Youhaiella tibetensis: one gene and its partner. Each later gene encodes a partner of the first gene's protein in a complex. Links are inferred from orthologs where the notes say so. Each region holds a gene or a part of one and is shown in the gene's direction. Other genes may lie near its edges. The genes, in order: secY and secA.

Region 1 (3,208 bases):
GGTTGCGGCTCGCCGTGGCCTGAAGGTTTCGGAACTGCAGGCTCGCCGTGGCGAGACTGCTGCCGAAGCTTGATCTGAGCGCAGCGCTCGGAACGGAGAAGAGACATGGCCGACAAGACTGTGACCATTGAGCAGATCGGTAGCCCGATCCGCCGCGAGAAGACCCAGCGCGCGACCCTGATCGGTCTCGGGCTGAACAAGATCCGCAAGCAGTCCACGCTCAAGGACACGCCGGAAGTTCGTGGCATGATCGCCAAGCTCCCGCACCTCGTCCGCGTGGTCGACGGTAAGTAAGATAAAGCGGACCGGCTTCGGCCGGTCCGACCACTATTTGATTGCAGCACGTTCCTCGTAGAACGCGCTCTCAGGAACAGGTGACGCAAATGGCGCGTTTGAACGAACTCCGCGACAACGAGGGTTCCTCCAAGACCCGTGTCCGTATTGGACGCGGTATCGGATCGGGCAAGGGCAAGACCGGTGGTCGTGGCGGCAAGGGCCAGACCGCGCGTTCGGGCGTTGCCATCAATGGTTTCGAAGGCGGCCAGATGCCCCTTCACATGCGTATGCCCAAGCGTGGTTTCAATTCGCACAATCCCAAGAAGTGGAACGTCGTGCGTCTGGACCGCATCCAGGTGGCGATCGATGCCGGCAAGCTCGACGCCAAGAACGTGATCGACGAAGCAGCCCTGGTGGCCGCCGGCGTCGTGCGTCGCGCCAAGGACGGCGTGCGCCTGGTCGCTTCGGGTGAATTCACCGCCAAGAAGGTTACCTTCAAGGTTGCTCACGCTTCGGCCGGCGCTGTCGCCGCTATTGAAGCTGCGGGTGGCAAGGTCGATATCCCTGAGGCAAAAGCGACGGCTGAAGCCTAAGGGCTCCGGCCCTTAGTTTGGGGAGCGATTATGGCGTCCGCAGCCGAGCAACTGGCTAAAAATCTCAATTTCGCGACCTTCGCCAAGGCGAAGGCCCTTCAGCAGCGCATCTGGTTCACACTGGGCGCGCTGCTCGTCTATCGTCTGGGCACCTATATTCCGGTTCCCGGTATCGATCCGTCCGCCTTTGCTCAGAGCTTCCAGAGCTCTCAGCAGGGCATTTTCGGCATGCTCGATCTTTTCGCCGGTGGTGCTGTGCACCGCATGGCGATTTTTGCGCTGAACCTCATTCCCTACATCACGGCCTCGATCGTGGTGCAGGTGATCACCACCGCTTCTCCGCGCCTCGAGGCGCTCAAGAAGGAAGGTGAGAGCGGACGGCGCAAGATCAACCAGTACACGCGCTACCTCGCCGTGGTCTTCTGCGCCGTGCAAGCGTACGGCATCGCGGTCGGCCTGGAAGCGAGCCAGGGCGTGGTTCTCAACCCCGGCTGGTTCTTCCGCATTTCGACCGTGATCACCCTCGTCGGTGGCACGATGTTCCTGATGTGGCTGGGCGAGCAGATCACTTCGCGCGGCGTCGGCAACGGCATCTCGCTGATCATCTTCGCCGGTATCGTTGCGAACCTGCCCACGACGATCGTCCAGACCCTCGAGCTGACCCGCCAGGGCGCGCTCTCGACCTTCGCGGGTCTGGGGATTCTGGTGCTCGCCATCGTCGTGATCGGCGTCATCGTCTTCTTCGAGCGCGCCCAGCGACGACTTCTGATCCAGTATCCGAAGCGCCAGGTGGGCAACAAGATGTTCCAGGGCGATACCTCGCACCTGCCGCTCAAGCTCAATACCTCGGGTGTTATCCCGGTGATCTTCGGCTCGTCGCTGCTGCTGCTGCCGGCCACGATCGCGGGCTTCGCCGCCCAGGGTAATGCGCCGCAGTGGCTCCAGGTGACGGCGGCCCTGCTTGGTCGCGGACAGCCGCTCTACCTGATCCTGTTCGCTGCGCTGATCATCTTCTTCTCGTTCTTCTACACGGCCATCGTCTTCAATCCGCAGGATACCGCGGATAACCTGAAGCGGTCGGGTGGGTTCATTCCGGGCATCCGTCCGGGCGAGAGGACCGCTCAGTACATCGACTACGTGCTCACGCGCATTACCGTGATCGGTGCTCTCTATCTGACCGTGATCGCGCTCATTCCCGAGCTCATTCACAGCCAGCTCAATGTGAGCCAGTTCATCGGCGGTACTTCGCTCCTGATCATGGTCACGGTGACCCTGGATACGATCTCTCAGATCCAGAGCCATCTCATCGCCCAGCAGTATGAGGGGCTGGTCAAGAAATCGCGGCTTGGGGGCAAGCGTCGATGAGGTTGATACTTCTGGGCCCGCCGGGAGCGGGGAAGGGGACGCAGGCAAAGGTCCTTGTGGACACTTACGGCATCCCCCAGCTCTCGACTGGCGACATCCTTCGCTCGGCGATCGCCAACAAGACCCCCCTGGGTCTGGCCGCCAAGGAAGTGATGGATCGTGGCGATCTGGTCTCGGACGAGATCGTCAACGGCATCGTCTCGGAGCGCCTGGACGCGGAAGACTGCAAGCCCGGTTTCGTGCTCGACGGTTTCCCGCGGACCATTCCGCAGGCCGAGGCCCTCGAAGGGATGCTGACCGAGAAGGGCATGCATCTTAACGCGGTGGTCGAGATCAAGGCCGAGCCGGAAGTCCTCATTGCCCGGATCGTCAACCGGGCGCGCGAAAGCGCCGCCGCCACGGGCGTGACCCGCGCGGACGATAACGAAGAAGTGTTGCGTAACCGTCTGAACGTCTATCGCGAGCAGACAGCGCCCCTGGTGGAGTTCTACCGGGGCAAGGGACTGCTCAAGACGGTCGATGGCATGGCTCCCGTAGAGGACGTCACGCAGGCGATTCGACGGGCAGTCGAGAACTAGCGAGAATGGAATGATGTCGGCCTGTTGACTCGGGTGCGACAAATCCTTAAAGAACCGCCCAGTCTCATGGATTATTGGACTGGATTCGGTTCCTCAGTTTGGGTTGGGGGAGCGAAAGCCGGTCCCTTGTTGTTGAACGGCGCGGGTAAAATCCCGCGTTGATTGAAGGAGAGCAGACGTGGCTCGTATTGCTGGCGTCAATATCCCGACGAATAAGCGCGTACTCATCGCGCTTCAGTACATTCACGGGATTGGCCCGAAGAAGGCCGAAGAGATCATCGAGAAGGTCGGTATTCCGGCCGAGCGTCGCGTCAATGAACTGACCGACGCCGAAGTGATCCAGATCCGTGAGACCATCGACCGCGACTACGTCGTGGAAGGCGATCTCCGTCGTAA
Region 2 (3,583 bases), 1.2 Mb from region 1 along the record:
AATGTCGGTCTGGTCCATGCCCGCGTCCTTGGCGGCCTTGGCCATCACTTTCATGTCAATCAGCACGGTCAGCAGGAAAGCCTTGCGCTGATCGGGCGGAACATTGGCCAATTCCTGGGCGAGATCTTCGCTCGCAAAGGAAATATCGGCCTCGGTAATGGTGTCGTCACCCACCTTGGCAACCACCGTGTCGGGGGTCGGCGCTGCAGGCTGGGCGGTGGCCGCGGCATTGGCGGCGGCGTCCTGCGCCATCGCGCTCATGGGCGCGAAAATCAAGGCAGTTCCGAGCATCAGCACCCCGCCCAGTCGGGCGATCGGCGAGACGGCACGGGAAGGGGTGCGGTCGGTCATAATCAATACAGTCTCCTTGAGCCGCGCGCGGCCCTCGACGGCGCGAAGGCGCTTGGTTTGGCCCATTTTGGCCAAGTTGACAAGACAAAGCCCCGCTCTTACATGTCTCGACGCTTCTATGGAGCCTGGACGGGGCGGAAACCTGGGGCCTTAATGGCCCGCAACGAACACTGCGACGCAACCGCCGCACATCAGTTAAAGGATCAAGAGCAATGGTGATTGCTGCGCTCAAGCGGATCTTCGGCTCCGCAAATGATCGGCACGTCAAGCGCTTTCAGGGCCGCGTCGATGCGATCAATGCGCTCGAGCCTGAACTTTCCAAGCTCACCGACGAGCAGCTGCGCGCCCGCACCGCCGAGTTCCGCCAGCAACTGGCCAACGGCACCAAGCTCGACGACCTGCTGGTTCCCGCCTTCGCCACCGTCCGCGAAGCCTCCAAGCGCGCGCTTGGCATGCGCCACTTCGACGTACAGCTCATCGGCGGCATGGTTCTCAACGAACGCTCGATCGCCGAAATGCGTACCGGTGAAGGCAAGACGCTGGTGGCCACGCTTCCCGTCTACCTCAATGCGCTCACCGGCAACGGCGTGCACGTGGTGACGGTCAACGACTACCTCGCCAAGCGCGACGCCGAGTGGATGGGCCAGGTCTACAAGTTCCTCGGCCTCACCTTCGGCATCATCATCCACGACCTCTCCGACGAGCAGCGCAAGGCCGCCTACGCCGCCGACGTCACCTACGGCACCAACAACGAATTCGGCTTCGACTACCTTCGCGACAACATGAAGTATTCGCGCGCCCAGATGGTGCAGCGCGGCCATGCCTTCGCGATCGTGGACGAAGTGGACTCGATCCTGATCGACGAGGCGCGCACCCCGCTCATCATTTCGGGCCCCTCCGAAGATCGCTCCGACCTCTACACCAAGGTCGACGCCATCATCCCGATCATCGGGGAAGGCGATTTCGATCTCGACGAGAAGCAGCGCGCCGTCACCTTCACGGACCAGGGCATCGAAAAGCTCGAGGAGCGCCTGGCCGCCGAAGGCCTGCTCAAGAGCGAGTCGCTCTATGACCTGGAAAACGTGGCGCTGGTCCATCACCTCAATTCGGCCCTGCGCGCCCACAAGATGTTCCAGCGCGACAAAGACTACATCGTCCGCAACGACGAAGTGGTGATCATCGACGAGTTCACCGGCCGCATGATGCCGGGCCGCCGCTATTCGGAAGGCCTGCACCAGGCCCTGGAAGCCAAGGAACACGTCAAGATCCAGCCGGAAAACCAGACGCTGGCCTCGATCACCTTCCAGAACTATTTCCGCCTCTACAAGAAGCTGGCCGGCATGACCGGTACGGCAGCGACCGAGGCGGCCGAATTCGCCGACATCTATGGTCTGGACGTGGTCACGATTCCGACCAACGTGCCGGTGCAACGCAAGGATGACGACGACGCCATCTATCGCACGGCGGCCGAGAAGTTCGACGCCATCGCCGACATCATCATCGACTGCCAGAAGCGCGGCCAGCCCGTGCTGGTGGGCACCACCTCGATCGAGAAGTCCGAAATGCTGGCCGAACTGCTGCGCCAGAAGAAGGTCGGCGAGATGAAGGTGCTCAACGCCCGCTACCACGAGCAGGAGGCCCACATCGTGGCCGATGCCGGTGTGCCGGGCGCCATCACCATCGCCACCAACATGGCCGGCCGCGGCACCGACATCAAGCTGGGCGGGAACCTGGAAATGCGCGTGGCCGAGCAGGCCGCGGGCCTGGAAGGTGCCGAACGCGACGCCAAGATCGCCGAAATCTCGGCCAAGATCGAAGCCGACAAGCAGAAGGCCCTGGCCGCGGGCGGCCTGATGGTGATCGGCACCGAGCGCCACGAAAGCCGCCGCATCGACAACCAGCTACGTGGCCGCTCCGGCCGCCAGGGCGACCCGGGCCATTCCAAGTTCTTCCTCTCGCTTCAGGACGACCTGATGCGCATCTTCCCGGTCGAGAGCATGGATTCGATGCTCTCCAAGCTCGGTCTCGAGCAGGGCGAAGCCATCACCCACCCCTGGGTTACCAAGGCCATCGAGCGGGCGCAGGGGCGCGTGGAAGCGCGCAACTTCGACATCCGCAAGAACATCCTCAAGTACGACGACGTGATGAACGATCAGCGCAAGGTGATCTTCGAGCAGCGTCTGGACCTGATGGACAGCGAGGACGTCTCGGACACCATCACCGAGATGCGCCACGACGTGGTCGACGACATCATCGCCAAGGCCATCCCCGAGCGCTCCTATCCCGAGCAGTGGAACACCGAGCAGCTCGAGGCGGCCGTCAAGACCTACCTCAACATCGAAGTGCCGGTTAAGGCCTGGGCCGAGGAAGACGACATCGACGTCGAGATGGTGCGCGAGCGCATCACCAAGGCCGCTGACGACGCCTTCGCCGCCAAGGAAGAGCGCACCCTCAAGTCGCTCGCCGATTCGGGCATGGCCAACCCCACCGTCATGCGCCAGGTCGAAAAGTCGATCCTGCTGCAGTCGATCGACGGCCTGTGGCGCGAGCACCTGGTGACGCTCGACCACCTTTCCAAGGTCGTCGGCTGGCGTGGCCTCGCCCAGCGCGACCCGCTCAACGAATACAAGCAGGAAGCCTTCGAGCTCTTCCAGGCCATGCTCGCCAACCTGCGCGAACTGGTCACCACCCAGCTCAGCCATGTCGAGATCCAGACCCGCGCTCCCGAGCCGGCTCCGGCGCCCGACCTGTCGCAGCTCGAGGAAACCCATATCGATCCCTTCACCGGCGAGAACGACGCCGAAGGCGAACTGCTGACGCGCCCGCGCACCGCCGCTGCGGCGGCCGGCGCGGCGGGCCTCGCCCCGATCGATCCCAAGCTGCTGGTCGGCGTTTCGCGCAACGCCCCCTGCCCCTGCGGATCGGGCAAGAAATTCAAGCACTGCCACGGTGCCTACTAGGATCAGGGGCCGCCTTCGGGCGGCCCTTTTCGTTTAGGCGCGCCGAAACGCCGGCTCGGATCGCTCCGGTCGGTTTCGGGGTGGTTCATTGGCGGCTCGGGGCGAGGTTTGCCTCAAGTCTATGGGTGCTAGCGGTAATGCGAGGCATCGCCTCGCCCCTTGAGCGTTTGGGGTTTCTACAAGCCCGTCCACGCAAGTTGCCCGCGAGCGCACTCCGGGCCGGTCACGTCACACTTAGGCCGTAAGCCCAGGCGCCCCCAGGCTTCCCCCAA

Evidence for each region.
Region 2: the proteins of secY (region 1) and secA are in contact, whole or in part, in a crystal structure (PDB 3DIN), measured with the Thermotoga maritima proteins. The link is inferred for Youhaiella tibetensis from one-to-one orthologs. Residues at the interface, in WP_004081795.1 of Thermotoga maritima: Glu108, Gly109, Glu110, Glu111, Ala236, Glu237, Arg238, Arg239, Ile240, Thr241, Ile242, Gln243, Tyr244, Ala245, Arg246, Arg247, Val248, Thr249, Gly250, Arg251, Arg252, Val253, Tyr254, Gly256, Ala257, Ser258, Thr259, Tyr260, Leu261, Pro262; in WP_004082002.1 of Thermotoga maritima: Glu261, Ala262, Arg263, Lys300, Ala301, Arg302, Thr303, Ile304, Ile305, Leu323, Tyr324, Asp325, Pro326, Val329, Ser330, Tyr333, Ile336, Lys340, Phe345, Val349, Glu363, Phe364, Tyr374, Ser375, Gly376, Gly377, Glu393, Ile395, Thr482, Ser483.

Annotation. Positions count from the first base shown.
Region 1 is NZ_CP041690.1:2,736,149-2,739,356, reverse strand. What follows is about bases 174-3,066. They hold secY (preprotein translocase subunit SecY), read left to right. Parts: upstream 174-899; coding sequence 900-2,234; downstream 2,235-3,066. Other genes in these bases: rpsM (30S ribosomal protein S13), read left to right, coding at 2,991-3,066; FNA67_RS13235 (adenylate kinase), read left to right, coding at 2,231-2,812; rplO (50S ribosomal protein L15), read left to right, coding at 384-869; rpmD (50S ribosomal protein L30), read left to right, coding at 174-294. Outside these bases: rpsE (30S ribosomal protein S5), read left to right, coding at 1-73; more of rpmD, read left to right, coding at 106-173; more of rpsM, read left to right, coding at 3,067-3,208. UniProt on the Escherichia coli protein: The central subunit of the protein translocation channel SecYEG. Consists of two halves formed by TMs 1-5 and 6-10.
Region 2 is NZ_CP041690.1:3,892,758-3,896,340, forward strand. What follows is about bases 244-3,511. They hold secA (preprotein translocase subunit SecA), read left to right. Parts: upstream 244-563; coding sequence 564-3,311; downstream 3,312-3,511. Other genes in these bases: FNA67_RS19035 (peptidylprolyl isomerase), read right to left, coding at 244-351. Outside these bases: more of FNA67_RS19035, read right to left, coding at 1-243. UniProt on the Escherichia coli protein: Required for protein export, interacts with the SecYEG preprotein conducting channel.